2 linked regions of the Spartinivicinus marinus genome follow. The protein of the gene in region 2 binds, or shares a complex with, the protein of the main gene of each other region. Links are inferred from orthologs where the notes say so. Each region holds a gene or a part of one and is shown on either strand. Other genes may lie near its edges.

What was found.
Region 1: the proteins of OQE68_RS04655 (region 2) and OQE68_RS19060 are in contact, whole or in part, in a crystal structure (PDB 1YFN), measured with the Escherichia coli proteins. The link is inferred for Spartinivicinus marinus from one-to-one orthologs.

The regions. Positions count from the first base shown.
Region 1 is NZ_JAPJZK010000001.1:4,241,546-4,256,748, reverse strand. Bases 4,449-7,301 are described here. They hold OQE68_RS19060 (ClpXP protease specificity-enhancing factor), read right to left. Parts: upstream 6,154-7,301; coding sequence 5,743-6,153; downstream 4,449-5,742. Other genes in these bases: OQE68_RS19050 (cytochrome c1), read right to left, coding at 6,999-7,301; OQE68_RS19055 (glutathione S-transferase N-terminal domain-containing protein), read right to left, coding at 6,267-6,899; OQE68_RS19065 (BON domain-containing protein), read left to right, coding at 5,078-5,656; OQE68_RS19070 (phosphoheptose isomerase), read left to right, coding at 4,488-5,081. In the rest of the region: division/cell wall cluster transcriptional repressor MraZ, read right to left, coding at 1-224; rsmI (16S rRNA (cytidine(1402)-2'-O)-methyltransferase), read right to left, coding at 981-1,853; OQE68_RS19080 (penicillin-binding protein activator), read left to right, coding at 2,059-3,948; OQE68_RS19075 (YraN family protein), read left to right, coding at 3,929-4,306; more of OQE68_RS19050, read right to left, coding at 7,302-7,769; OQE68_RS19045 (cytochrome b), read right to left, coding at 7,769-8,980; petA (ubiquinol-cytochrome c reductase iron-sulfur subunit), read right to left, coding at 8,980-9,576; rpsI (30S ribosomal protein S9), read right to left, coding at 9,940-10,332; rplM (50S ribosomal protein L13), read right to left, coding at 10,348-10,776; OQE68_RS19025 (NADP(H)-dependent aldo-keto reductase), read left to right, coding at 11,092-12,129; cell division protein ZapE, read right to left, coding at 12,193-13,299; OQE68_RS19015 (Z-ring associated ZapG family protein), read left to right, coding at 13,747-14,208; trxB (thioredoxin-disulfide reductase), read right to left, coding at 14,287-15,203. UniProt on the Escherichia coli protein: Enhances recognition of ssrA-tagged proteins by the ClpX-ClpP protease; the ssrA degradation tag (AANDENYALAA) is added trans-translationally to proteins that are stalled on the ribosome, freeing the ribosome and targeting stalled peptides for degradation.
Region 2 is NZ_JAPJZK010000001.1:968,798-983,953, forward strand. The notes cover bases 7,418-10,223. They hold OQE68_RS04655 (sigma-E factor negative regulatory protein), read right to left. Parts: upstream 9,254-10,223; coding sequence 8,582-9,253; downstream 7,418-8,581. Other genes in these bases: OQE68_RS04645 (SoxR reducing system RseC family protein), read right to left, coding at 7,418-7,461; OQE68_RS04650 (MucB/RseB C-terminal domain-containing protein), read right to left, coding at 7,552-8,580; rpoE (RNA polymerase sigma factor RpoE), read right to left, coding at 9,358-9,942. Outside these bases: DNA repair protein RecO, read right to left, coding at 1-660; GTPase Era, read right to left, coding at 673-1,593; rnc (ribonuclease III), read right to left, coding at 1,583-2,272; OQE68_RS04625 (DUF4845 domain-containing protein), read right to left, coding at 2,269-2,643; lepB (signal peptidase I), read right to left, coding at 2,691-3,509; lepA (translation elongation factor 4), read right to left, coding at 3,516-5,315; OQE68_RS04640 (DegQ family serine endoprotease), read right to left, coding at 5,512-6,918; more of OQE68_RS04645, read right to left, coding at 6,979-7,417; nadB (L-aspartate oxidase), read left to right, coding at 10,477-12,087; OQE68_RS04670 (protein YgfX), read right to left, coding at 12,147-12,611; OQE68_RS04675 (FAD assembly factor SdhE), read right to left, coding at 12,611-12,868; CAF17-like 4Fe-4S cluster assembly/insertion protein YgfZ, read left to right, coding at 13,024-14,052; OQE68_RS04685 (HDOD domain-containing protein), read left to right, coding at 14,157-14,993; OQE68_RS04690 (transporter substrate-binding domain-containing protein), read right to left, coding at 15,130-15,156. UniProt on the Escherichia coli protein: An anti-sigma factor for extracytoplasmic function (ECF) sigma factor sigma-E (RpoE). ECF sigma factors are held in an inactive form by an anti-sigma factor until released by regulated intramembrane proteolysis (RIP).

The sequences.
Region 1 (15,203 bases), 3.3 Mb from region 2 along the record:
CGTTGAATTCGCCTGGCCACCGGGTTAAAGCTAGGAAGTGCTTCAATTTTGGCTTGAATGCCTTCCCATTCATCTATGGGGTAAATCAATAAACAGGGTTCCTCAGTATCAATAGTGGCCACCAACTGACCATCACACCGACTTAATAGCTTGTCTCGATGCTTAGTTGGTATAGCTAGACGCCCTTTGGCGTCCATATTGATAGAGCTGACACCACGAAACAAATTGAGAAACCCTCAAATCGGAGCCTGACACCAGACTCCACCAATAACCCAATATTCTCCACAAAAACCCACTTTCTTCCACTTTGAGACACTATAGGAACGCTCTTGTTCTTCGTCAAGCAGTCACTCGCGTTCCCTTAACCAAAAAAACCATAAAAATCAAATAAATAGCTAAACAAGTAAACCCTACGCGAGACTATAAGTGAATAAATCGCCATAAGTAACAAAGGCTTAGCGAGTGAAATAGAGAGAGCATCTGAACAGTGAGATTATTTAGCTCTAACAACATGTTGGCTTTGTGAATAAATGCATATAAGAAAAAGAGGGGATACACGAGGGTATTCAAAGAATTGGAGAGTTGGCCTGTAAGCCGGGTTCTGTCGAAGGCAACCATTCATCTGGGATGTATATCACTATACACCTCAAGCAACCTACCCGAATTCAGCGCGGGCCGCACTTAAGAATTCCTATTTGGTCTTGCTCCAAGCGGGGTTTACCATGCCATGACGTGTTACCACGCATGCGGTGCGCTCTTACCGCACCCTTTCACCCTTACCGGCAACTTACTTTTGCAAGCTCATTGCTTAGGCGGTCTACTCTCTGCTGCACTTTCCGTAGGCTCACACCCCCCAGGCGTTACCTGGCGCTTTGCCCTATGGAGCCCGGACTTTCCTCCCTTCAAATCCATAAAAAAGTGCTTACACACTTCCTTATATTATTGAACAGCGGTTGCCCAGCCAACTCTCGGCGCTAAATCTACCCCTGTTTCCGGGCTAGTGCAAGCTCGTAAAGCTGTTTCTTTTTATAGCCAGTAATTTTCGCCGCCAATTGGCTAGCTTGCTTAACAGATAACTCCGCTAGCAAAATATCCAATACGTTTATGACATCTTCAGGCAAATCTTCAGATTTGGCTTTGGCCGCACCTTCAATCAATACAACAAACTCACCTTTTTGTTGGTTTGGGTCAGCCTTTAACCACGCCAAAAGGTCTGTGCAGCTGCCTTTTTTGATAGTTTCAAAGGTCTTGGTGATCTCTCGGGCAATCGTTATTTGTCGACCGTGATCAATCAGTGCTACCAGGTCTTCAATACAAGCGACTATGCGATGGCAAGACTCATAACAAACCACGGTTGCCGAATACGTTAATAACGCTTCCAGTCGCTGCTGTCTAGCTTGTTGTTTATGGGGTAAAAATCCTTCAAACCAAAATCGATCAGATGGCAAGCCCGCTGCACTCAACGCTGCAATCATTGCACTGGCGCCAGGCACCGGTACAACTTTGATTGACTGATCTTGCGCGGCTTTCACTAACTGATAACCAGGATCTGACACCAATGGTGTTCCTGCATCAGAAATCAACGCCACCTGCTGCCCCTGTAGCAACTTTTCAATCAGTTGCTGGGTTCGTGCACGCTCATTATGATCATGATAAGAAACCAGTGGTGTACGAATAACAAAGTGCTTCAGTAGTTGCCCACTGTGGCGAGTATCCTCAGCAGCAATCAAGTCAACTGACTGTAATACTTTAACAGCTCTAGGCGTCATATCCTCCATGTTACCAATAGGCGTCGCAACAATGTATAAGACTCCCTGACGTTCAGCGCGTTGTTCAACAGATTCACTGCTCATTAGAAATAAAAACTCCGCTCCTGCTTACAAACGTGAGTAAGCGTTAAAGTTTTACTAAATATAAGACACTACACTAGGCTAAGGTTAACTATTATGAAGGAATTTTTGATAAGCTGTTATATCTGGCCAAGGTATTTCAGCTATTTTTTATTTATAAGTTTTAGGCCCTCGACTTTATCAACGCTTGTTGGAAGTAAACTCAGGTATGAAGCAAACAGCCCGTAATTTTATCAGTTTCGCTCTTGCCTCCACCCTTATTGTAGGTTGTGGTGGCATCAAACAAGTTCGTACTCATAGTGGGGTTGCCCCATTACCGGCACAAAACCTGGCTGAAGTCCAACGGTTACTCGCCGAAGCTGAAGCAGCACCTTCTCCACAAAAAGAAGCATTAAAAATTTCTGCTGCTAATTTACTGCTGCAGACCAATACGACAGATAGTTCTCGGGAAGCAGCAAACATTGTTAACGGTTTAAGCCCTCAAGGATTACCACTTAACTCCCAAGCAGAGTATGCGCTAGTTAAAGCACAACTAGCGCTGTCCAACAACAATACCGGAAAAGCCTTTGAGTGGGTGGATAGCCCCAATGTAATTAATGCTACCAACCCCAAGCTCACCAAACAGTCTTACCAGGTTCGTGCACAAGCATACGAGCGTAATAAAGAGTATCGAGCCGCATTAGATGAATGGCTATTAGCACTTCCACTATTAAATTCAGATGAAAAACGCATCGCCCATAAAGCAATATGGCGAAACCTGCTTAACCTGGACTCTAACACCCTAAGTCACCTCGCCAGCCAAACAGGCGACCAAGAAACCCAGGGTTGGGTCAGTCTGGCAGCTATCGTTAAAAAGCCAGAGGATATTGACCAACAGATTCAAGCATTTCAACAATGGCAACAACAGTGGCCTAATCACCCAGCAAACCAGCAAATTCCTGAAGCCATGCGCACTCTAGAACAAATTGCGGCGCACCGGCCAAATAAAATTGCTCTGTTGTTACCCATGACGGGCTCATTAGGCTACGCAGGCAAAGCGATTCGTGATGGATTTTTAGCCGCTTATTATCACGCCTTACAAAATGGTCATGTAGTACCAGAAATTAAGGTGATTAATACCAGCAAGCATTCATCAATTGACCAGGCTATTACCGAAGCAACCGCTCAGGGAGCCGAGATGATTGTCGGCCCACTAAAAAAATCACGAGTTAAGCAACTACAACAGCTGTCACCAACAATTCCTACTTTAACTTTAAACTATGGTGATCGAGAGGCTAACTCCCCAGCTAACTTCTACCAATTTGGCTTAGCTGCAGAAGATGAAGCCAAGCAAGCCGCACAACAAGCCTGGCATGACGGGTTTCGCGCCCCTGTCATTATTGCTCCCAAGTCAAATTGGGGGAACCGTGTAGTGACAGCGTTTGTTAATGAGTGGCAGTCTTTAGGAGGCTCTATTCGTGGTGAAGCTCGATTTGGTGGCAGTAGCGACTACAACGGGGTTATTGGAGCTTTACTTAGCCCGCGTGCCAGCACTTTAAGAGCCCATGAAGTGGAACAAGTGATCGGCAAGCAAATTCGCCATAATCCTAACCGCCGTGGCGATGTTGATATGGTATTTTTAGCTGCAAACGCTAAACAAGGCCGACAAGTAAAGCCTACCCTTGCTTATCATTATGGAGGAGATCTACCCGTTTACGCCACAGGCACTATTTTTACTGGAAACCCCAACCCAACAAAAGACAGTGATTTAGATGGGATTATGTTTCCCTCTATGCCCTGGTTAAGCGATCATTTTGATGACCCATTAAAGTCAAAAATTATTGATACTTGGGATCGCTCAAATACCCTTTATGGGCCTTTATTTGCACTGGGCATTGACGCCTATCGTCTCTACCCCAGGCTTCCTCAGCTAAAAACCGCTGAAGGCACTCGTTTATTTGGTGCATCTGGCTCCCTAACATTAAATTCTTATCAACAAGTTGAGCGAACCCAGCCATGGTTTTTCTTTAAAGGCGGCAAGCCACAACCAATGCCTGTAAACGCTTACCAACAAGAAAACAACGCGCCTGCGGTACATTATGGATTGGGGCAAGAATAAACCAACTGAAACAGGCCTGCGTTATCAACACATAGCGCAGCGCTTTCTTGAATCACAAGGGTTTAAAACCATTCAGTGTAACTTCCGCTGTAAGGTGGGAGAGCTTGACTTAATCATGAAAGACGGCGTCAACCTAGTATTTGTCGAGGTCCGATTTCGCAAAAGTCAGGCATACGGCACTCCTGCCAGCACAGTTACCCCACATAAGCAGCATAAAATAATTAAAGCAGCCCAGTATTATTTGATGGTGAAAAAACTAGACCTACCTTGCCGGTTTGACGTGGTTTCCATCACTAAAGATAGCCAGCAACAACCACATATCGATTGGATTCCTAATGCTTTTTTAGCTGATAACTAACCCAAAGCACAACTGCTTTGACATCTGCAAGCTAACTTTACGCATGCACCACTAGTGAATTCAGTTAAGAGAATTGATATTATAACAAGTTCCGTTGTCTATACCTTCTGCAGCACCCGTAATTAAGCCAATAACCGTATCAAAGAAAAGCTGATATAGAGTTATTGCAAGAGACCCTCTGATGGAAATAATTGATCACATTACCAATCATTTTTCGGAGAATATTGATGTCACTATTAAGTGCGCAGAATCACTCCCACCACTCATTGCCCACGCTAGTGAGCTATTAGTTAATACCTTACTCCACGACGGTAAGATTATTACCTGCGGCAATGGTGGCTCAGCAGCAGAAGCACAATATTTTGCTGCGAATCTACTCAATCGTTTTGAGCGAGAAAGACCTTCTCTACCTGCTCTCGCCCTAACAGCTGATACAGTCACTTTGACCGCTGTTGCCAGTGACTACAGTTATAATGAGGTATTCTCAAAGCAGGTCAGAGCACTTGGCCAACCAGGTGATATTTTACTCGCCCTATCTGCCAATGGCTATTCGGCAAATGTTGTACAGGCTATTCAAGCCGCCCATGACCGAGAAATGATAGTTATTGCGTTAACTGGCAAAGAAGGAGGTGATATGGCAGCCTTACTCCATGGCGACGACTTTGAAATCCGTATTCCATCACAATCTACAGCAAGAGTTCACGAGCTACACCGCTTTGTTATTCACTGTTTATGCGACTTAATTGATGAGCACTTATTTGGAGGAAGCTTATGAGAGCAAGCCATGCTATCTGTTTAATCAGCCTCCTGGTTTTCATAAATGGCTGTACTCCGATTTTAACAGCCACCCACGAAGGTCCTATTACTCAAAACCAAGGTAAACGTACTTTGGGCAGCATTGTTGATGATGAAACAATCGAAACCTTAGCCCAAGTCAACCTGGAAAAAGTAAACCCCGAATTTAAAAACAACCATGTTGTAGTCACCAGTTTTAATGGCACCGTTTTATTAACAGGACAAGTGGCCACAGAAGCATTGAAAAACCAAGCAGGCCAAGAAGCGAGAAAACTACAAAAAGTAAAACAGGTATACAACGAGTTAGAGGTATCCAGCCCCATTTCCTATCTTGCCCGTAGTAATGACAGCTGGCTCACCTCAAAAATTAAAACCAAAATGCTGGCTAATGAAAAAGTGCCTGCCTCAAGAGTTAAAGTGGTTACCGAAAATGGCGTAGTATTTTTAATGGGGCTGGTCACTCAGCAGGAAGCAAATGAAGCGGTTAACGTAGTACGCACATCTTACGGCGTACAAAAGATCGTCAAAGTGTTTGAGTATATTGATCAAGGATAATGGCGCTCTCTCCCACAGGAGGCTATCGCAAAAATCTCAAATCAAATTCCTTCTCCCCTACAAGAGAGAAGGAATTATAACAGCATTTATTTAACAACCTTCAAACTAGGACGTCCTGATGGCTTGCCTGATTTAACTGGTTCAGGAGACGTTGGAGCAGGATCAGGTGTTGGCTCTGGTGCTTCCTCAGAATCAAATACCATCCCTTGACCATTCTCTCTGGCATAAATAGCCATTACCGCATAAGTGGGCACATGCAAATGTCTGGCAATTCCGCCGAACCGACCATTAAAATCAATGGCATCATTACCAATTAGCAAGTCACGCACTGCTGTTGGAGAAATATTAAGAACAATCTGGCCATCTTTAACATATTCCTGGGGCACTTCAACTGTCTCCACCTCTGCATTCACTAAGACATAAGGTGTACAGTTGTTATCAACAATCCATTCATACAGTGCTCTAATAATATAAGGTCGACTACTACTCATCGACATAGGATAGTTCTCCAAACAATGGCCAGCTAAAACAAATAATACCTAAAAAGTAAAATTTAGATATAAAAAGAGGCACCAAAGTGCCTCCAACTCAATACTAAGTGCCAAATACCTTAGAGGCTTCGCATTTCTTTTTCTGCTTCAGACAGACTTTCCTTGAATGCCTCTCTGGCAAATATCCGCTCAGCATACTTTAATAATGGCTCTGCCTGTTTTGGTAGTTCAATACCCAACACCTGTAACCGCCAAAGAATAGGCGCTACACTACAGTCCACCAAAGTAAACTCTTCACTCATAAAGAAAGGCTTTTCAGTAAAAATAGCAGCTGTACTGGTTAAGCTTTCCTTTAGTTCTTTACGCGCACGATTTGCTGCCGTTTCTTTGGTTTTTGGATTTTGGATCAGGTCTACTAAAGCACACCAGTCTTTCTGAATCCGATAAACATAGAGTCGACTTTGCGCACGTGCCACTGGATATACTGGCAATAATGGCGGGTGCGGAAAGCGTTCATCTAAATATTCCATCATGACGTTAGGTTCATAAAGCACCAAATCACGATCAAGCAACGTTGGCAAGTTGTTATAAGGATTTAGGTCAGCCAGCTCTGCCGGCTTATTGTCTGGATCGACATCCTGAATATCAACAGCCACTCCCTTTTCTGCCAGGACGATTCTTACTCGATGGCAATAGTGATCTAAAGGGTCAGAAAAAAAAGTCATTGAGGAACGTTTGGCAACCACGCCCATTTTCACCCCCGCATAGAGATCAATTCAAACGAAATGCACGCCCTAAATATTTAATTTAGTAACGCGCACCCCACAAAAAAATACTTATTGTTTTACAGTCTAATGAACGTCTTTCCAAAATTCACGTTTCAATAGATAAGCAAAGACAAAAAATACAGCAAGAAATAGCAGCACATAAACACCAATCCGCTCTCTATCAAGGCGGGCAGGCTCACCAGCATAGGCTAAGAAACTGACTAAGTTTCTCACTGTTTGGTCATACTCTTCAGGTGTTTGCTCATGCTTTATGTCAGATTTAAGGGTTAATTCACATAAAGGCTTACCTGTTTGAGTATCTACTTCATGAGACTGCTGGCCATAACAGCTGTCATGCTGTAAGCCTTGCAGTTCAAGTAACACGTGAGGCATTGCCACATCAGGAAATACCTTGTTGTTCACTCCCCATGGACGAGACTTATCCTCATAGAAGGTTCTTAAGTAGGCATACAACCAGTTAGCTCCTCTAACCCGGGCAACCAAAGTAAGATCTGGTGGTGCTGCACCAAACCACTTTTTAGCCTCTTCAGGTCGCATGGCATTTTCCATTAGATTTCCGATTTTAACGTCATTAAATACCACGTTTTCCATCATCAACGCATGGGGAATACCCAAATCATCAGCAACTCGTTCATAACGCTGATACTTTGTAGCATGACACCCCATGCAATAGTTCATGTAGATACTTAAGCCCTGCTGCAAAGCGACTTTGTCCGTTAAATCGACCTCAAACCCATTCTTCTGTGCATAGCCATCCACATCGAAGCCTGAGCCTCCAGCCGCCCAGCTGGCAACTGGTAATAACATTAAAAAAGCGACTAATAGTTTTTTCATTACCCTGTCACCCTTTCTGGAACTGGTTTAGTTTTCTCCGCCCGGGTATAAAAAGGCATTAGGATAAAGAATAAAAAGTATACTCCTGTCCAAATCTGCGACCAAAGGGTTCGAATATCAGTGGCAGGTTTGGCTCCCAAATACCCTAAGCAAATAAAGCTAACAGCAAATAGGCCAATGGCAATTTTACTGAAAATACCTTTGTAGCGAATTGATTTTACAGGGCTACGATCTAACCAAGGCAATACAAACAACACCGCAATGGCTGCCCCCATGGCTATAACACCCCACAGTTTATCAGGGATAGCCCTCAGGATTGCATAGAAAGGAGTAAAGTACCAGACAGGTGCAATATGCTCAGGCGTTTTCAAACTATTGGCAGGCTCAAAGTTAGGCCCTTCAAGAAAGAAACCACCCATTTCAGGGAAAAAGAATACAACTATACAGAAAACAAACAAAAATACGACCACACCGGCAATATCTTTAACGGTGTAGTATGGGTGGAAAGGAATACCATCTAATGGAATACCATTAGCGTCTTTCTTTTTCTTAATTTCAATACCATCGGGGTTATTAGATCCCACTTCATGCAGTGCAATAATATGCAGTACTACTAAACCTAAAATAACAATAGGTAAGGCAATAACGTGCAGGGCAAAGAAACGGTTAAGCGTAATACCCGAAATTAAGAAGTCACCACGAATCCACTGCTGCAAGTCTGCACCAATTACAGGAATAGCACCAAACAGCGAGATGATTACCTGAGCGCCCCAATAAGACATTTGTCCCCAAGGCAGCAGATAACCCATAAAAGCTTCAGCCATTAGGCACAGATAAATGGTCATCCCAAATATCCACACTAGTTCCCGCGGTGCTTTATAAGAGCCGTATAACAACCCCCTGAACATATGCAGGTAAACCACCACAAAAAACGCAGATGCACCAGTAGAGTGTAAATAGCGAAGCAGCCAACCATACTCCACATCACGCATAATATATTCAACAGAGGCAAACGCCTGCTCTGATGAAGGCACATAACTCATAGTCAGCCAGATACCCGTCAGGATCTGGTTGACCAACACTAATAAAGCCAGTGAACCGAAAAAATACCAAAAGTTAAAATTTTTCGGTGCATAATATTTGCTTAGATGCTCTTCCCACATTTTAGTGGCGGGGAAGCGTGCATCCACCCATTCCATGAAGCCTTTCATTATGCGCTCTCCTCATCAACACCGATAATTAAGGTATTATCATCGATAAATGAATAAGGCGGCACTTGTAGGTTAATAGGTGCCGGTACACTTTTGAACACCCTTCCCGCCAGGTCAAACTTAGAGCCATGACAAGGACAGTGGTAACCACCTTTCCACTCCTGATCAAACTCCATTGGTTTTACTTCTGGAAAAAACTTTGGTGAACAACCTAGGTGGGTACAAAGGCCAACCAAAACTAAAATTTCTGGTTTAATAGAACGGAACTCATTTTTTGCATAGCTTGGCTGCTGAGACTCTTCTGTAGATTCTGGATCTGCCACTCGGCTATTTAATTGTTTTATATTTTCCAAAATCTCAGGGGTGCGTCGCACCACAAACACAGGCTTGCCTCGCCACTCAGCGATAATTTGTTGGCCCGACTCAATTTTAGCCAGGTTTACTTTTACCGGAGCGCCAGCTGCCTTAGCTTTTGCACTAGGGTTCCAGGAAGCAATAAATGGAACTGCAGCGCCTACTGCACCAGCAGCACCAACCACCGAGGTTGCTGCTACCAAAAAGCGTCGCCGGCCTTTATTTACGCCGTCATTTGTCATTAAACTTATCTCCCCATCAGAGCGAATTCGATGACCGTCTGAACAAACAGGTAACACGCGGACAACTAGTCAGGTTTTGCAACAGACTCAAAATGTGCGAATGGTAAAAAAATTATCAGCCGCTAGCAAGTTAGGCAACAACTGACAACAAGGCTTAGCGACCTGATTATCCTCAAAAATACTGCAATATTATATCCAATTTAGTTATGTAGGATAATCAATTTATTTACACCCAACATATTGGGTATATAGGCCTGCTGAGGTTTGCTCAAATAATACACTTTCAGGCAAGTATCAAAAGGCCTTAAAAAAAAGCCCGGGATATTTCCCAGGCTTTTCGACCACAAAAGCGATAAACAATAATTAACGCTTTGAGTACTGTGGACGCTTACGCGCTTTGCGTAGACCCACTTTCTTACGCTCAACTTCACGTGCATCACGAGTCACATAACCCGCCTTACGTAAAGATGAACGAAATTCTTCGTTATACTCAATCAAAGCACGAGTAATCCCGTGACGAATCGCTCCAGCCTGGCCAGAACCACCCCCACCTTTTACTGTTACTTTGATGTCGAAGTTTTCCAACATCTCAACAACTTCAAGAGGCTGACGAACAACCATCCGAGCAGTTTTACGACCGAAGTATTCATCTAATGGGCGACCATTAACTTCGATAGCACCGCCTCCAGTTTTCAGGAAAACACGAGCAGTCGAAGATTTGCGACGACCAGTTCCGTAGTATTGAGCCGTAGACATATTCAGACCTTCCCGTTAAATTTCCAAAACTAGAGGTTGTTGAGCTGCATGCTTGTGCTCGGCACCAGCATAAACTTTCAGCTTGCTGTACATAACCCGGCCCAACGGACCTTTTGGCAACATACCTTTAACAGCTTTTTCGATGATACGCTCTGGCGCATGATCAATCAGCTTTTCAAAGTTCATGGTACGCAAACCGCCAGGATAACCTGTATGACGATGATACAGTTTAGCCTTCGCTTTATTACCAGTGACATGCACTTTTTCAGCGTTAACGACCACAATGTAATCACCTGTGTCCACATGTGGTGTGTACTCAGGCTTGTGTTTACCACGTAGCCGCAGCGCAATTTCAGTTGCTAGACGACCCAGAGTTTTCCCTGAAGCGTCTACTACGTACCAGTCACGCTTTACAGTTTCTGGTTTTGCAGTATAAGTTTTCATATTACTTTATGCCTCGTAAGTCGATTTACTATCGACAAAATGTTACAAACTGAGCTTTTGGCAATCCTAAAACCACCAAAAGGGTTTCAGTGTTGCACACGGGCATCTCAATTCGCGGGAAACGAAGCCGGCGATTATAGCGCTAAGCGCCTGGATAAAAAAGCCCCTAATAACACTTTATAAACCTCAAGGGTAGTTTAATTTTCGGCCAGCATCATTATAACAAAATCATTATCGTTATATTTTCAGAGGCATTGTTAAATAAGCTATTTGATAAAGTATGCCAGTTAACTTAGAAACATTAGGAAAACCTCAATGCAATATCACCAATTAGGTAACAGTAGTCTTAACGTGAGTGCACTTTGTTTAGGCACCATGACTTGGGGAGAACAAAACAATCAACAAGAAGCATTTGAACAACTAGACTATGCAATCGACCAAGGCATTAACTTTATTGATACTGCCGAGCTTTACCCCGTCCCGCCTAAAGCAGAAACCTACACTAAAACAGAAAGTATCATTGGTGAATGGATAAAGCAGCGCGCTAACCGGGATCAGTTTATCCTGGCAACTAAAGTCACGGGGCCTGGTGACTGGGTAAGCTATATGCGCCTGGGGCCAAGGCTGGATAGACACAATATTATCACAGCAGCTGAAGCCTCTCTTGCTCGCTTAAATACCGACTACATCGATTTATATCAAGTTCACTGGCCCGAACGGCAAACTAACTTCTTTGGCCAGCTCAACTACCCTTACTCTATCGATGAACAAATCGTTGCTATTGAAGAAACCCTTTCAGCGCTGAATGAGCTAGTCATAAGTGGAAAGGTTCGGCATATTGGCATATCAAACGAAACACCTTGGGGTGCCATGCAGTATTTACAGCTAGCTGAAAAACATGGAATGGCTCAAGTGGTATCTATCCAGAACCCTTACAACCTGCTAAATCGAACCTTTGAAATTGGCCTGGCAGAATTTGCTCATCGTGAACAACTTAGCTTGCTCGCCTACTCTCCTATGGCATTTGGTGCGCTAAGTGGCAAATATTTACATGGTGCGAAACCCGCTAATGCTCGCTTGACGCTATTTAGCCGGTTTGCTCGTTATTCCAACCCTCAAGCAATTAAAGCGACAGAGCAATATGTCGCAATTGCCAAGCAACATAATCTAGATCCTGCCCAAATGGCTTTAGCGTTTGTCAGCAGCCGTCCATTTGTTACCAGTAATATTATTGGTGCCACCAGCATGGAACAGCTAAAAGCCAATATTGCTAGCATTAACTTAACGCTAGCAGATGAGGTGCTAGAGGAAATAGAAGCGGTTCATACTGAACAACCGAACCCCGCACCTTAAAGATACCCCCTCACCCCCGCACTCTCTGAGAGAGTGAGCTAAAAACCTTTTAGCTCACTCTTTTTAAGCCTTATGCGCTCGCCCAAGATACTCATGAGACTGCATTTCCAGCATCCTGCTAGTGGTTCTTTCATAAACAAACGTTAACTGAGTTCCCTGATAAATATCCGGAATTGCCACTTCAGCTGACATAATTACTTTGACGTTACGGTCGTAAAACTCATCAATTAAATTAACAAACCGACGCGCCTGATCATCTCTATTAGTTGTCAGTTGCGGTATATCACTAAGTAACACTGTCTGAAAAATCTTAGCCAACTCAATGTAATCATTCTGGCTTCGCGGTCCATCACACAGCTCTGTAAAACTAAACCAGGCAACATCATCACAGCACTTCAATGCAGTAATTGGCCGCCCTTCTATGATTAATGCTTCGTTTTCACTGATATGTGCTTTATCTGGCACCAATCGATTAAAGCTATCTTCCATACTGGCTGTTGCTTCAGCGCTCAATGGATAATGATAAATTTCTGCCTGCTCTAAAACTCGCAACCGATAATCAATACCGCTATCGACATTCACTACTTCGGTGTATTTTTCTACCAGCTCAATTGCAGGTAAAAAACGCTGACGCTGCAGACCATCTTTATACAACTCATTAGGTACAATGTTTGACGTTGCTACCAAAGTAACCCCGTTAGCAAACAATTGCTCAAACAACCCACCTAAAATCATTGCATCAGTAATATCCGATACAAAAAACTCGTCAAAGCAAATTACACAAGCTTCATCACTAAGTCGCTTAGCCACGATGGTTAATGGGTTTTTTTCACCTTTCAAGGTTTTTAATTCTTGATGCACCCGTTGCATAAACCGGTGAAAATGTGTACGCATTTTATTTTCGAATGGCAGACTATCAAAGAAAGTATCCACCAGATACGTCTTTCCTCGACCAACCCCACCCCAGAAGTACAACCCCTGGCAGGGCTCAATGGGCTTTTTTTGACTAAACCATTTCAACCAGCCTGTTACCGGCATAGACTGCTCTTGCTGCGCGGCAATTAGATCGTCATAAAGCCGTTGTAAGTGTTTTACTGCCTTTTCCTGCTCTGCATCATAACTGAAGTCATCTCGAAGCAAGTCTTGTTGATAGCGCTCCCAAGGTGTCATAACAACTGAACCTAACCCATTAACTGTTGCGTTGATTTTGTGAGCGCCACTTTAACCACCTTGAAAACATTGTGCAATTCGTTATAAGCCGCAATAAACTTGTCTCCAAGTGCTAAATTTTTTGACATAACCAGCTAAACTAGGGGTATCAGCTAGCAGTTCTATAAAAATGTGGTTGGCTGACCTTCGCTCCCTAATCACACTTCTAAAAATCACGTGTAAAGGGTATACATCAAATCAAAAAATAGCTAATTTAGGGGCATAAGCTGAAACAGTGGTGCTTTAGCTTAAGGCTGCCTAGAGCAAAGCGAGTTATACGACACAACAATAACAATGCTCGCAGATATCGGTAATATGCCGACCACTCTTGGCAAGTAAGTTGCTGGCAATAACCAATAAAACTCAGCAACACTATAGATAGGAACGACAACATTAGAGGCATTAGTTGTGGAAACAGCAAATCTCATTTGGTTTATTTTAGGAGTGATGGTGGGTGCCTCACTGCTGTATATGTTTAACTTCATGACAAGCAACAACAGCAAAAGTAATAAGCTGGAAAACCAGCTGCAGCAAACACAAAATGAGCTAAATAGCTATCACGAAAGCGTTAATGAGCACTTTAACCAAACTCGCGAGCTTGTTAACAAACTCACTGAAACCTATAAAGACCTTAACCAGCATATCGCAAACTCTGCCGCTACATTATGTGATATAGAAACGCAGCAAGGTGCTAGTGATGCTCTCCTGGCTACTGAGGCCTTAGTTTCAGGCAAAAAGCCAGAAGCAGATGAGCCCCATGATGCAATTGAGCCACCTAAAGATTATGCACCCAAAAAACATCCAAAAGAAAAAGGTACACTTTCAGAAGACTTTGGGGTCATAAGACAAGAAAACCCCTCTTTATCATAAGTCAGCACAAGCACAAAAAAAGCAGCCATTTGGCTGCTTTTTTTGTGCTTATTTTAAAGTGGCTTTCTATCTGGCTGGCTACTTATCTAAACTGTCTAAAAACTTTTCAGCATCCAATGCAGCCATACAGCCTGTTCCTGCCGATGTAATCGCTTGCCGATAGACATGATCCATTACATCTCCCGCCGCATAAACACCAGGAATGTTAGCTTGTGTTGCATTACCCTCTAAGCCGCTTTGAACTTTAATATAGCCATTATGCATATCCAGCTGTCCTTCAAATAAACTGGTATTTGGAGAATGACCAATCGCAATAAACACACCTGTTACCGCAATTTCTGTAGTTTCATCTGTATGCTTATTACGAACCCTAATGCCTGTTACACCAGCATCGTCACCTAACACCTCATCCAATGTACTATCTAGCACTAGCTCGATATTGCCATTCTTAACCTTATCCATCAGTTTATCCTGAAGGATTTTCTCAGCTCTAAATTGATCACGACGATGAACCAAGGTCACTTTGCTGGCGATATTGGATAAATATAAAGCTTCTTCTACTGCAGTATTACCACCACCAATCACTGCAACTTCTTGCTTTTTATAAAAGAAACCATCACAGGTAGCACAGGCTGAAACCCCTTTCCCTTTAAACGCCTCTTCACTATCCAGCCCTAAATACATGGCACTGGCACCTGTCGCAATAATCAAGGCATCACAAGTGTATTCACCGCTATCACCTTTTAAGCGAAATGGGCGCTGTTGCAGATCAGCTGAATGAATATGATCAAACACAATTTCAGTATTGAACCGCTCAGCATGCTGCCGCATCCGCTCCATCAGTGCAGGCCCTTGCAATCCTTCAACATCTCCCGGCCAGTTATCCACATCTGTCGTTGTTGTCAGCTGACCACCCATCTGAATACCAGTCACTAGCACAGGATTTAAGTTAGCGCGTGCAGCATATACCGCTGCCGTGTAACCAGCAGGACCAG
Region 2 (15,156 bases):
TACCTGCTGGATATCAAGCTGATGACTCACTGATTGAGCCTCTGTATTTAACCATGGCAAGCTGGCTAAAGTCAGTAAGTCACTACCAGAAAATAAGTTAGCCTCTGGCCTCTCAAGATAAGCCTGTTTTTTAGCAAGACAAAACCCCTGATCAGACAGAAAAACATAATTTGCTTTAGTAGTAATTTCATTACCGTCTGTATCATATTCAAATGAAACGGCATAACCTAGTTCAGCTAGCAAGTTAAATTCAAATTGCCGGAGATACATTTCAATTTGCAGGGGATCTTCCTGTAAAACAGCCAGTGTCTTTTGGTAGTTGCAAAATAGTTGTGGGGAAGCCTCTTCAGCAGGCAATAATCTGATTAATAATTCATTCAAATACAGGCCACAGTAAAGTAACTTGCCCAATAACGAATAGCGTAAGTCACTTAGCTCAACAGTTTTACCTGTTTTTAATTCTCCACTACCTTTCCAGGTTAACCAAAGCAACTGAAATGGTTGTAAAAAATGCTTAAAACTTGGCTGCTTTTTGGAGTTTTTACTGGTTTGGAAAACTATTCGCTGCAATCCTTGTTGCTTTGTGAAGACGATAGCAATTGATTTATTATCTTGAAAAGGACGGGTATGTAGTACATACCCATCATCAGAAATAGTCATAAAGAGCAGGCTTTAATCTGTTGTATAACCCAAACTATTCAGCGCACGCTCGTCATCAGACCAGCCACTTTTCACTTTTACCCACAAATTCAACATCACTTTATTATCGAACAGTTTTTCCATATCTATTCGAGCATCACGGCCAATCACTTTGATCTGCTCACCTTTTTTGCCTATCACAATGGCTTTTTGGCCTGCTTTTTCTACCAGTATTAAGGCACTAACCGTTATTAACTTGGGTTCAACTTGAAATTGCTCTATTTCTACAGTGATCTGATAGGGAATTTCATCCCCTAACTGTCGCATAACCTTTTCTCTAACAATCTCCGCTGCTAAAAATCGTGAACTACGATCAGTTATTTGGTCTTCATCATAAAAATGATGGCTTTTAGGCAAATAGTCACCCACTAGCAACTCTAAGCGATCAACATTGAGTCCAGTTTCTGCGGAAATAGGAACAATATCAGCAAAAGTCATTTTTTCACTTAGTAGAGAAATATGGGGTAAAAGCGCTGACTTATCTTTCAGCTGATCAACCTTATTCACAGCTAAAATCACTGGACAACGAAGATTACACACCTTATCCAATACCAGCTGGTCTTCATCCGTCCAAGCAGTTCGATCAACCACAAACACTACCACATCCACACCTTGTAAAGCCGTGATAGCCGCTTTATTCATATATCGATTTAACGCTTTTTTATTTGCAAGGTGCAGTCCTGGGGTATCAACATAAACCGCCTGAGTAGTTGCCTCTGTTTTAATACCTAGAATTTGATGTCGAGTAGTCTGTGGTTTTTTAGAGGTAATGCTAAGCTTTTGTCCTAGTATTTGGTTAAGTAAAGTAGACTTACCAACATTAGGTCTCCCTACAATTGCAACAAAACCACAGTGCAACTCTTGATCTGAGGCTGAGTTTGAATTAGTGACCACTACCATCTACTCCTAGTTGTTGCAATGCATGACGTGCAGCTTCTTGCTCTGCTCCTCGACGACTGGAGCCAATACCCTTGGTCTTCCCAGCTAAACCTGCAACCACACATTCAATCGTAAACGTCTGGTCATGAGCATCACCTTTAATATCGACCACCTCATATACTGGTAGCGCCAACTGCTTTGCTTGCAGATATTCTTGCAAGCGCGTTTTTGGGTCTTTTTGAGTATCTTCTAATGAAAGCTTTTCTAAACGAGGAGCAAACCAGGCTAAAACCCGCTCACGACAAGTATCCAACCCACTATCAAGATAAATAGCGCCAATCAGTGCCTCTAGTGCATCAGCTAAAATAGACTCACGGCGAAAACCACCGCTTTTAAGCTCTCCAGACCCTAACCGCAAATAATCACCTAAACCAAATTCTTTAGCTATTTTAGCTAGAGTGGCACCCCGTACTAACTTTGCACGTAGTCTACTTAGCTGACCTTCTTTGGCCTGAGGAAACTGCTGATAAAGTGCCTCAGCAATAATAAAGTTAACTATTGAGTCACCTAAAAACTCTAGACGTTCATTATTCCCACCTGCATAGCTCCTGTGGGTAAGTGCCAACAGGAGTAGACTTTCATCCTCAAAGCTATAACCTAGCTTTCGAAATAGTGATTGGTTTACTTTTTTCACTCGGCTTTGATTTTCCAACTATTTTCAAATGTTAAAACTAAGTCGATATTTTTGACTAAGTGCTCTCGCTTTTCATATTTAAGGCTAGCGGTAAGAAAACCACCCTCTTTTTTAACAACCACATCTTTAATGTGCACATCACGAATCATATTAGTGGTAAAGCCTTTTGAAATATAATCTCGCACTTTTCTGGGACTTGCTTTAGCAATATCAGGACGATCATCCAGTGAGTCAAATATATTTTGAATTGCATAATTATCAATATAAATGGGCGCTAGCTTCATTACTGTGACAACAACAAAACCACCTACACATAATGCTAAAAACCAACCAAATGCAGTTAAGCCCAGCTGCGATTTTTTAAGTTTCATACCCAATAGCCCCTTAGTTTCTTATTAATTATTAGCCACTTACCAAACTAGTTAATAGCTCCATTATTCTTAAAGCTAGGTAATTGCGTCCATTTTGGCCAGTGCATCCAAATAGCCACCGCTTTACCCACTATGTTCTCATCCGGAACAAACTTCCAAAAACGACTATCATTGCTATTGTCACGATTATCACCCATGACAAAATAGTGTCCTTCTGGCACTACCCACTCACCTTCCCCATCCTTTCTTGAAGCAGCCCCCAGGATTTTGCGAATAGTGTGCTTATTGTCATCAATTGTTTCTTCAAATACTTTATACGGACCTGTGCCAACATCAGTTCGTTTGGTAATAAATGACTCCTCTACCAGATTGCCATTGATATAGAGCTTTTTATCGTCATATTTGATGGTATCACCAGGTAAACCAATTACCCGCTTAATAAAGTTAATGTCGTCTCCTGGCTTGATAAATACCATCACATCACCCCGTTGCGGATCACCAACATCAATCACTTTAGTTCCAATAACGGGTAGCCTGATGCCATAGGCAAATTTATTGACTAAAATAAAGTCGCCAATATCAAGTGTTGGTTTCATTGAGCCTGATGGTATTTGAAACGGTTCATATAAAAATGAGCGTAATACCAGCACAATAAATAACACAGGAAATACTGATTTAGCTGTTTCAATACCCACAGGCTCTTTCTGCAAACCAGCCACAACCTCATGGTCTTCAGTCGTTACGGTTGTGCGGTATTGCTCTACTGCTAATTTTCTTTTTGGTAGCAGCACTAACACATCCACCAGGTATATAAGACCTGTGCCAAATACCAGTAACACTAATATCAGAGGGAAATTGATATCCATATAATCCTACTTATCAACTTTTAACACCGCTAGAAAGGCATCTTGGGGGATTTCTACCTTTCCTACTTGTTTCATCCGCTTTTTACCTGCTTTTTGCTTTTCAAGCAGTTTTCGTTTACGACTAACGTCACCACCATAACATTTAGCTGTCACATTTTTACGCAATGCTTTAACCGTTTGCCGAGCAATAATGTGTCCACCAATAGCCGCCTGGATAGCAACATCAAACATTTGCCGAGGAATAATTTCTTTCATTTTTTCACATAAATCACGCCCCCGACGCATTGAATGCTCTTTATGAACAATCAAAGCCAAAGCATCTACTTTCTCACCATTGATTAAAATATCCAGCTTAACCAAATCAGATGCTTCAAAACGATCGAAAGTATAGTCTAATGAGGCAAATCCTCGGCTCACTGACTTTAATCGATCAAAAAAGTCTAACACGACCTCACTCATGGGCAGCTCATAGGATAACGACACTTGTCCACCCACAAACTGCATATCTTTTTGCACCCCGCGCTTTTCAACACACAGACTAATGACGTTACCTAAATAGTCTTGTGGCACCAAAATATTGGCTATCACAATTGGCTCACGCATTTCCTGAACACTGGAAGGGTCAGGCAATTTAGAAGGGTTATCCACCATCACAATAGAGCTATCTTTCATTTCCAGCTCATAGATAACCGTGGGTGCAGTGGTAATCAGGTCTAGATCATATTCTCGCTCAAGCCGCTCCTGGATAATTTCCATATGCAGCATACCCAGAAACCCACAGCGGAAGCCAAAGCCCAACGCATCGGACGTTTCTGGCTCATAAAATAATGAGGCATCATTCAGTGTTAATTTAGCCAGTGCATCTCTAAATGACTCATAATCATCCGATACAACAGGAAACAGACCAGCATATACTTGTGGTTTTACCTTTTGGAATCCAGGTAAGGGGGCCACTTCTGGGGTTTTTATTAAGGCGAGGGTATCTCCTACAGGTGCACCATGAATGTCTTTAATACCAGCGACAACATAGCCTACTTCACCCGCTTTTAGCACACCCGTAGTTGTTCGTTTTGGAGTAAAAATCCCTATATCATCAACGACATGACTGGCTCCTGTAGACTTGACCAGCATTTTATCGCCTTTTTTCAGCTGTCCCTGTTTCACCCGAACTAATGAAACAATGCCTAAGTAATTGTCAAACCATGAGTCAATGATCAGTGCTTGCAGCGGTGCATCAATATCACCTTCAGGTGCAGGAACCAGTTCTACCAATCGCTCCAATACATCTTCAATACCCAAACCACTTTTTGCACTACAACGTACTGCATCAGTAGCATCAATACCAATAATGTCTTCTATTTCCTGGGCTACTCGCTCTGGCTCAGCTTGCGGTAGATCCATCTTATTGAGTACTGGTACTACCTCAAGCCCTTGCTCAATAGCGGTATAACAGTTAGCTACTGATTGAGCCTCTACCCCTTGCGCTGCATCCACCACTAACAATGCACCTTCACAAGCTGAAAGCGACCGGGAAACCTCATAAGAGAAGTCAACATGACCTGGCGTATCAATAAAGTTTAACTGATAGGCTTTGCCATCTTTTGACTGATAAGGCAATGTGACACTTTGCGCCTTAATGGTAATGCCTCGCTCACGCTCTAAATCCATTGAGTCGAGCACTTGCTCAGCCATTTCTCGCTCAGTAAGTCCACCACAAAGCTGGATAAAGCGATCAGCTATGGTAGATTTCCCATGGTCGATATGGGCGATAATAGAAAAATTACGAATATGACTTAAATCACTCACGATGTATTCTACACATAATGCTAATGATGCATCCTGGAAAAGGCTGCATTACTAAGTAGTTATAACAGACAAAGCCGATTGCTCAGCGGTTAATTTGGCGGGTAGTTTAGCCCATTAGTGGCAGGGCTGTCATGTAACAGCAAGAGATATAGTCTGTCAGGGCAATAGATTTTGCCCTGACATAATTAGCTAATACCTACTCTGTTAATTTAAAAGTGATATAGCCTGGCCGAGCATTTCTTACCAGCCGCATTGAGACTGAGCGATTAGTAGGCAGCTTAGCCATTATTTGTTTAAAGTCACGTACTGAATTTACTGGCTGATTGTGGAGATCAGTAATGATATCACCCCGACGGATGCCCACTGAGCTAGCAGGTCCAACTAATACGCCAGTAACAATGACACCATTACTTACTTCATACTTGCGCTTTTGCTCATCAGTCAGGTCTTCCACCTGCAAGCCTAGCCGGTTGCCAGATTTAGCTGGTACTGGAGTATGAGCTTTCCCTTTTTCATCGGGTAGCTCTCCGATAGTCACATCTAAAGTAATCTCATTACCCTGGCGAACCACTTCAACAGGCACTTTTTTACCTACCGGTGTTTGCCCTACCGCATGAGGTAAGTCAGCTGACACATCAATTTCTCTTTCAGCAAACTGGGTAATAATATCCCCTGGTTTAAACCCAGCCTCATCAGCAGGACCTTCTGGTAAAACTTCAGCAACAAGAGCGCCATGGGGCTTATCTAAACCAAATGACTCGGCCAAATCCTTATTTACATCCTGAATATAAACACCCAGCCAGCCACGACTTACATAGCCTTTATCTTTTAGCTGAGAAACCACATTCATTACAACATCAATGGGAATGGCAAATGAAAGCCCCATAAATCCACCAGAACGAGTGAATATCTGCGAATTCACGCCAATTACTTTGCCATCCATGTCAAATAAAGGCCCACCTGAATTACCTGGGTTAATAGCAACGTCTGTTTGAATAAAAGGCACATAGTTTTCACTTGGCAAGCTACGATTAATTGCACTGATAATCCCTGCGGTTACTGAGTAGTCAAACCCAAAAGGTGAACCGATAGCAATCACCCATTGCCCTGGCTTTAAATTATCGGTTGTACCCAGCTCAACGGTTGGTAAGTTTTTAGCCTTAATTTTAAGCAGGGCCAAATCAGAGCGTTTATCTGCTCCGATCAGCTTGGCTTCTAATTCTCTGCGATCACTCAGCCGAACAATAATTTGATCAGCGCCTTTGACCACGTGATTATTCGTTAAAATATAACCATCTTCTGAGATAATAAATCCAGACCCCAACGACTGTGGCCTTGGCTTTCCACCTGGAGCGGGTCGCTGAGGATGAGGTCGACCAAAAAACTCTTGAAAAATATCAGGTATTTCATCATCAGGAAAATAGTAGCGATTCATTCGGTTCTGTTTCGGCAGCTGCAGCGTACTAATATTAACTACCGCAGGCGAAGCCTCTTCTACTAACTCCGTAAACTCAGGTAAAGACTTTGCGTAAGCGGTTAGTTGAACCGTTATAAACAGTGCAAAGATTGCTGTTGATTGTTTAAGCCAAGATCTCACTTTCATAAAAAATTTAATCCCTTCGCTAAGAGTTTGTTATTAACCTAATGTCTTAAAGTGTTAGCTTTATAAGGAAGTCACTAATGGGCTTTCAGTGTCTTGAATAGGCACCAAAACCTTTAGCACTGACGGCTCCAGTGATTGTTGAAAAGATGTTTTATTAATAATTTTTCGTAACAAATAAAAACTCAGAAACAAACTGACAAAACCAAATAGGATAGTGACCTGCTCTTGATAGCCTTGCCACTTCAGTAGCCAGCAGGTAAACAACATAAATACCAAAGGTAATAAATAAACTAACAATGAACCCTTAACTAAGGTATTTTCAGGAATTCCAATAACAACTGCATCGCCCACTTGCAGAGAATAATCGCTTCTCACCTTAATAGAGGAAGCAGAAACAACTTGTCTAGACGGCAGTTTATTTAACAGCTTATGGCCACAACCTTTATTTGCAGCACATTGGCCACATACTGATTGCTGTTGAGTTTCAACCCAAACACCACCACTTTTATCAATAGCTGTTACAATTCCGTGCTCTTCAACCATTAATAACTAAACCAACTGTATTTAAACCTATTATGATAGTCCAATCGCCACGATAGTTAATTATGTAACCCATTATTAAACTTTAGACGGCTATTGGCTTATAGAAACAGCTCTTCCTTTCTGCAACTTTACTGACATTGCAATACGTTCAGCTGCCACCAAAGGAAGTTCACCCACTACTGTAATTAAAAACTCACCTTGTTCAAATGACAATACTTTAGTAAACGCAGTAATCGCACCTTCTCGTTTAATGACTGATACAGCATTCGTAGGTTTTGCCTCAACAAAAATAGAGAAGCCTGCAAGACCATCAGTATACATCAATGACTCAACTGCTTTTTTGGTCACAGGGCTGTGCTGTTGATTACGACGAAATAACTCAAACCCAGGAGGAACCCAATTAACATACCAATTTTCACTGTCACCTGGCTTGCCATTAGCTTTATTGAAAGCTTTGGATACGATAACTTTTTCTGACTTAATAGACCCCTTTAAAGAGGTAACCAGTTTGGTTTCAGGGATTTCATGCCCAATTTCAAGGGAAGTAAACTGAAGTCGCTCTAGCATTTCCCCTTTTCGGTTAAGTAAGACCAGCTTTAACAGTAAAGATGAGGCCTCGTCTAACCATATTTCATAGCCATAGCGAAACTCATCCTTGGGCTGAACCAAAACGACAACTGCCTCTCGACCGGCTACCCGACCTTTACCTGCTACTTTTAAACTGTAATGTTCGGCTAGTTTATTTGGATTCTCACTAAGAATCCTCCCAAATGCTAATGGAGAGTCACCACGCTCAAAGCGAATCACTTCATTATCAGCATTGATACAAACTACCTTATTACCATCTCGCACAACTTCTCGTTTGGGTCCATCCAAAAACACCAGCCGCTCTCTTTCTTGACCATCGGTTACAGAATGAGTAATAGCAATACTGTTCAAGCCTTGGCTGTGCTGATAAATAAACTGCCCTTCATAATTTAATTCACGAAATGCTTTAGTCATTCCTGTCAACCATTGTGCAGCTGACAGGCCTGTTTCCGCTAAAATATTGCCACTTGATCCAATCAATAATGAAAAAGCTAGCCACGAGGTAGCTCGACTCCAATACCGCTTTTTCATACTACTGAGTCTCAAATTTATCTACTCGGGCAAATGGTAAAATACCTTGACCATTAGTAAGCGTTGAGTGCTCAGCATGCTGCATCAAATAAGACTGAATGCGAGTTTGCGTTGCTTGGTCAATTGTTTGCTGAGGAAATAGCCGAGGAGAATTCACAGCAGACTGCTGAACAACCGAGACAGGCGTTACCGCTTGTGGCGATGATGCTAACTGTGGCCCAGTATTAAAAGCAGGTGCTGTGTATTTTGCATTAGTTTCCGCTGCTCGCTCTTGATCAGTGACAGCAAGTTGTTGTCCTGGCTGCTCTATTTGCTCAGTCTGGAATACCTGTACGCCTACTACTACAGCAAAGGCAACAGATGCAGCAACGGCAACACTGGCTAAAGGTTGCAACCAACGTCCCACCATAGTTTTTTCAGCTCCACTCTCAGAGCTAGCTTGTAACGCTGGCTCCTCCTTTATGGCAGCACTCACCGCAGAGGAAATATCAATGGAGGAAAACTGATGTGTTTCATGTCGCATGGCCTCACCAATCAGGTGGTACCGAAATGATGTTTGCCTAACCTCATCATTTTCTTGCGACTGTTTAAGCAGTCGGTGTGTTTCTAACTCACTGGCCTCACCATCGATGAATGCGGACAATGACTCGCACAAACGTTCATCTTGATTCATGAGGCACCTCACAAGAATAGCTATATTTTTGTCGCATTTCTTTCTCTTTCATGCCTAACTTTAAATAGCTTAACTTCAATAATCTCAAACCAATTATTAAAACATTAAGCTTGGTTAACTAATGGCCTAATTTGTTTATCAATTGCTTCCCTTGCACGAAAAATTCGTGACCGCACTGTCCCGACGGGACACTGCATAACTTCAGCAATTTCTTCATAACTTAAGCCATCAAATTCTCGTAATGTCACCGCTGTTCTTAGGTCATCTGGCAAGCCCGCAATTGCCTTATAGACCACTTTTTCTACTTCATCACGAAAAAGCCGATTTTCTGGTGATTCAATATCTTTAAGAGGATTTTGTCCTTCAAAGTACTCAGCATCCTCAGTATCAACATCAGTATCAGGTGGACGCCGCCCCTTGGATACTAAGTGATTTTTTGCTGTATTGATCGCAATTCGATACAACCAAGTATAAAATGCGCTGTCTCCTCTGAATTTATCAAGTGCTCGGTAAGCTTTGATAAACGCTTCTTGAGCAACATCCTGAACTTCCTGATGATCATGAATATAACGACTAACCAGTCCCAGGATTTTGTGCTGGTATTTCATTACCAACATATCAAAAGCACGCTTATCCCCCTGTTGCACTCGCTCAACTAATTGCTGATCCGAGTCTTGCGTACTTACCATCGTCACCTCCCCCGCTCAATGGCTAAAGGCTGCACTTGCAGCTGAAAACTACGTGGGAGTTGCCGAAGCATCACATTTTGTTCTGTTGTGTAGACCATACTCAATAACAAAAGTTCTCTGCTTTTTTAGGATAAGTCATCTGATCTTGCCCCGCAGGATTTAATAAACCAACTTATCCAATTAACTTTACTCAACTGCCTTCTTAAACTACCTAAAAATGCCTTAGTTATCTGTATTATCTGTCTGTCAAACCGCTTTTCAGCTATCAAGCTGGTTGCACCTAAGCCAAACTAACAACAGTTGTAGCCTATTGATAGAAAACAACTTTCTATTTCCCGACGGATAATTGATTCACTCAATCGCCTTAAGTTCCTTTCAGAACTTCAAGCTTTTTCACAAAATTGATTGATTAGCGCCACAGTAGTCTCGTTATTTAATTAACAGTTTTAGTGTCGTAATCATGCTAGCCGCCATAAAGGGTATGCAGTTATACTAGCGTTTTTTGTTAAATGCTCATTGATTAGCTCCCACTTTATGAAAACAGCCCATCATTTTGATGTCCTCATTATTGGAAGCGGTGCAGCAGGCCTAACGTTAGCCCTTCACCTTGCTGAACAGTCTAGTGTAGCCGTATTAAGCAAAGCCGACCTGGCTGCAGGCTCAACTTATTGGGCCCAAGGAGGTGTTGCAGCTGTAATTGACAGTGACGATACCATAGAAGCGCATATTAACGATACTGAAAAGGCTGGAGCCGGTCTTTGCCATGCAGATGCAGTTAAATACACTGTTAGCCATAGTCAAGAAAGTATCCAATGGCTAATTAATAGTGGTGTACCTTTTACCAGAGATAGAAAAAGTAATAATGGTTTTCACCTGACTAAAGAGGGTGGTCATAGCCATCGTCGTGTTATCCATGCAGCCGATGCCACAGGCCAAGCAATTTTTGAAACACTCATAGAAAAAGCCCAGGCTCACCCAAACATCACCCTATTTGACCAACGCGTTGCTATTGACTTGATTAACAGCCAAAAATTTGGCCATCCTCACAACTGTTGTATAGGTGCTTACGTATTGAATCTTAGCACTGATCAAGTGGAACTATTTCAAACTAAGTTCACAGTCATTGCTACAGGCGGTGCCAGCAAAGTTTATCTATATACCAGTAATCAGGATGGTGCTTCAGGTGACGGTATTGCAATGGCATGGCGGGCAGGCTGCCGGGTAGCTAATATGGAATTCAATCAGTTTCACCCCACCTGCTTATTTCATCCCCATGCCAAGTCGTTTTTAATTTCTGAAGCCGTTAGAGGGGAAGGTGGAAAACTACTATTACCGAATGGTCAGCGTTTTATGGATCAGTTCGATCCACGCGGCGAATTAGCTCCTCGCGATATTGTGGCTCGAGGTATTGACCATGAAATGAAGCGTCTGGGTTTAGATTGTGTATTTTTAGATATTAGTCATAAGCCAGCAAAATTTATCGAGCAACATTTCCCCACCATATTACAACGCTGTGCCAGCTTTGGTATTGATATCACCAAAGAGCCAATTCCTGTAGTACCAGCAGCTCACTACACTTGCGGAGGAATTTTAGTTGATCAACATGGTCAAACAGATATCCCCAACCTTTACGCTATCGGTGAAGCCAGCTTTACAGGATTGCATGGAGCCAACCGACTGGCCAGCAACTCATTACTAGAGTGCATTGTTTATGGCCGCTCTGCAGCGACAAATATTTTAGAAAAACTACCAAATACCCAGACAACACCCGCTGTACCTGCATGGGATGAAAGCCAGGTCACTGACTCTGATGAAGACATTATTATTGCCCACAACTGGGAAGAATTAAGACGGTTTATGTGGGACTATGTAGGTATCGTCAGAACTAATAAGCGCTTACAACGCGCCAAACACCGTATTAACCTGTTACAACAAGAGATTTATGAGTTTTACAGCAACTACAAAGTCAGTAATGACTTAATTGAATTGCGCAACCTTGCTGTCGTTGCAGACTTAATTATTCAGTCCGCCTTACAACGAAAAGAAAGTCGTGGGTTACATTATACCCTTGACTACCCAGAGCAACTACCTGTTGCTACTGATACCATTTTAACTCCTGAGAATTTTCTCGGCGCAAACTTCTAACGGTAACCCATAGAAAGCTGAACAAACTACTACAAAATAGACTTTTGCAAAGTTAGCTTTTAAAGAAAGGGGTTTTCTGGCTCAGCGGTAAAATCATGACTTAAGATTACTCTCAGCTGACGATAGGCTTCTTTATCAACAGAGTCAGGGGTAATCACCAGGGAGCGTTGTGACAGCCGGCTGCTTTTAATCCTTACAATGGTTAACGGGACCGTGATAAAACAGTCATTTGCTAGCTCTCCCTGATAAGCTTTTTGCTGACTGGTTAATAGCTGCCACTGTGTTTGGCTCAACCGCTTCAGTTCAATAACACTATTAGGTAACTTTTTCAGACCATACAACAAAACCTGATAACAGCCAAAAATTAGCAGGCCGCCAACCGCAGCCAACTTAAACACCCAATGTATATCTGCCAGCCAACAAAGCAAAACTCCCAACCCCGCATATAGGCTGGCAAGATAAATACACAAAACTTTTGAAGGGCCGACTTTTAAATCAAGTTGGTGACTATTACTAGCTGACATTAATCCTTAGGTTGCACTCGGTCCAAGATAATATTAACTATCCGAGCCAGATCCGGATCTTCTGGACGATTCTTTTGCATAAACCAGCCAAACATATCTTGATCTTCACAGCTTAGCAGCTTTTCATAGTGGGCTTGATCTTCAGGACTCAGCTGCGGATAAGCTTCCTTTAAAAAAGGCACTAATAGTACATCCAACTCCAGCATACCGCGCCGACTATGCCAAAATAACCGATTCAGTTCAGTTTGTGATTTCATAACAAGCCTCTACTACTTTGAGATAAGGGGCTGTTTCACCCCCTTAGCATTATATGCATCCTTAACAAATTACGCATTTATTCATGTTGATAAACTCAGTAATATGTCAATCAGGCTCTCTTTTATCATCACTCACAATGGGTTAAACGTTCAACATGACCACCACATGGCAATCATTTCTAATTAAACAGGGTGCAACCTTTGATGGCCATCAACTGACATGCTTCCAAAACAAAGAGGCGTTACCAGACACAACGCAGCAATCCATCATTAGCGACCTTGGGCCACTGGGAATTTTACAAGTATCCGGAGAAAGTGCTGAGCAGTTTTTACAAGGACAGCTGACTTGTGATGTCAAAGCACTTCCGGAAAATACCCTAACATTAGGTGCCTGTTGCAATAATAAAGGACGAATGCTTGCCAACTTTTACCTACTTCGCCTGCCTGATCGTTTTTGGCTAATTATGGATCGCAATTTAGTCGACCCGATGATTGCAGAACTTAAAAAATACTGTGCTTTTTTTAAAGCTGAAATGCTTAACACAACTGATCAATATATAAGCATTGGGCTGACAGGCTCAAATATTCCCTCATTGCTCAATAGCCAGCAAATCCCAGCACCGACAGAGACTGGGCAAAGCCTGTCTTCTAATAACCAGGTAGTTTATCAGCTACCAAATCAGCCCCACTGTTATCAGGCTTGGCTAACCACAGCAGCTGCAATCCAATTATGGGAAAGCCTTCCCGCTGAAGTGGTTCCTGTCAACTACAGCCAATGGCAGTTACTTGATATCCAGGCAGGCTTAGCTTGGCTAAATCAAGAGGCCCGCCTGGAGTTTATTCCTCAACAGTTTAATATGCAGGTCACAGGAGGCATAAGCTTTAAAAAAGGGTGCTATACAGGTCAAGAAATTGTTGCTCGTATGCAATACTTAGGGAAACAAAAAAATCACCTGTATCGCATTCAATACCAAACAGATCAGCCTATTCCTAGCATGACTCCCCTGCAATCTCACTCACATACGGCAAATGTAGGCCACTTGATTAATAGCGCAAAAATAACTGATAACCAATACCAAGCGCTAGCCGTGCTGCAAGATAAAGCAGTTGCAACAGACGACTTATATTTTGCCAAACAACCAAATGAAAAAGTGACATTGCTGGATTTGCCCTATACTGTCTAAAAAGATACACCCCCCTGGTAATATGCTAGGGGTATATTTATCTTGTTCGCCAATTATACGGACTATACTCTAATCCCGGACTGATTAATTTGGGTGCTTCCCTTATGGCTAACCTGTCAGAACGAATTGAAGAAGAGATTTTAGACGCACTTAGAAACGATGAATTAAGCCTGCCAACCCTTCCTGAAGTCGCATTAAAGGTACGGGAAACCGCTGAAGACCCTGAAGCAGGCGTTAATGAGCTGGCAAAAGTCATTAGCAATGATGCTGCCATTACTGCCCGTATTATCAAAGTGGTCAATTCCCCCTTAATGCGGACCAGCCGTGAAATCGACAATATCCAAATGGCGGTTAATCGACTAGGTATGACCTATAGCGCTAACCTTGCTACTGGCCTGGCAATGGAACAAATGTTCCAAGCCACTTCAGATGTTGTAGATAAAATGATGCGCGATGTGTGGTCTAAAAGCACTGAAGTCGCAGGTATCTGTAATGTATTATGCAGGCACTATACTAAGTTGCAGCCAGACCAAGCGATGCTAGCAGGACTCATGCATAAAATTGGTGCACTACCCGTACTTACTTACGTGGAAAGTATTTCCAGCATTCCTGATAGTATTACCCTGGCCCATGTCATTGAAAAAACCCACCCCACTCTGGGCACGAAGATTCTAGAAGCTTGGGATTTCCCCAGCATGATTGCCAAAGTACCAGAAGAATATATCAAGTTTGATCGAAACTCCCCTAAGGTAGATTACGTAGATATTGTGATGGTCGCTAACTTACAAAGCTTAGTCGGTACCGGTCATCCTTATACAGAAATGGACTGGAGTTCAATTAAGGCTTTTGAAAAGCTCGGCTTAGATCCAAATGTGGATATGAACGAAGCGGAAGACTTGAGTGATGAAATGGAAGCCGCTATGGCCCTGCTAGCCCAATAATGACCTAATTGCTTTTAACCTAACTGCTTTTAATGGTTTAACACTATCGCTTACCCTGCTGCCATATGCTCTTTTTTTAGCGTCTGGCAACAGGGTTTATAGGTAAGCGTATTACTAGCCTTTCGCAACACTATATTTAAGGTATATTCTCTTCTACCAAGTG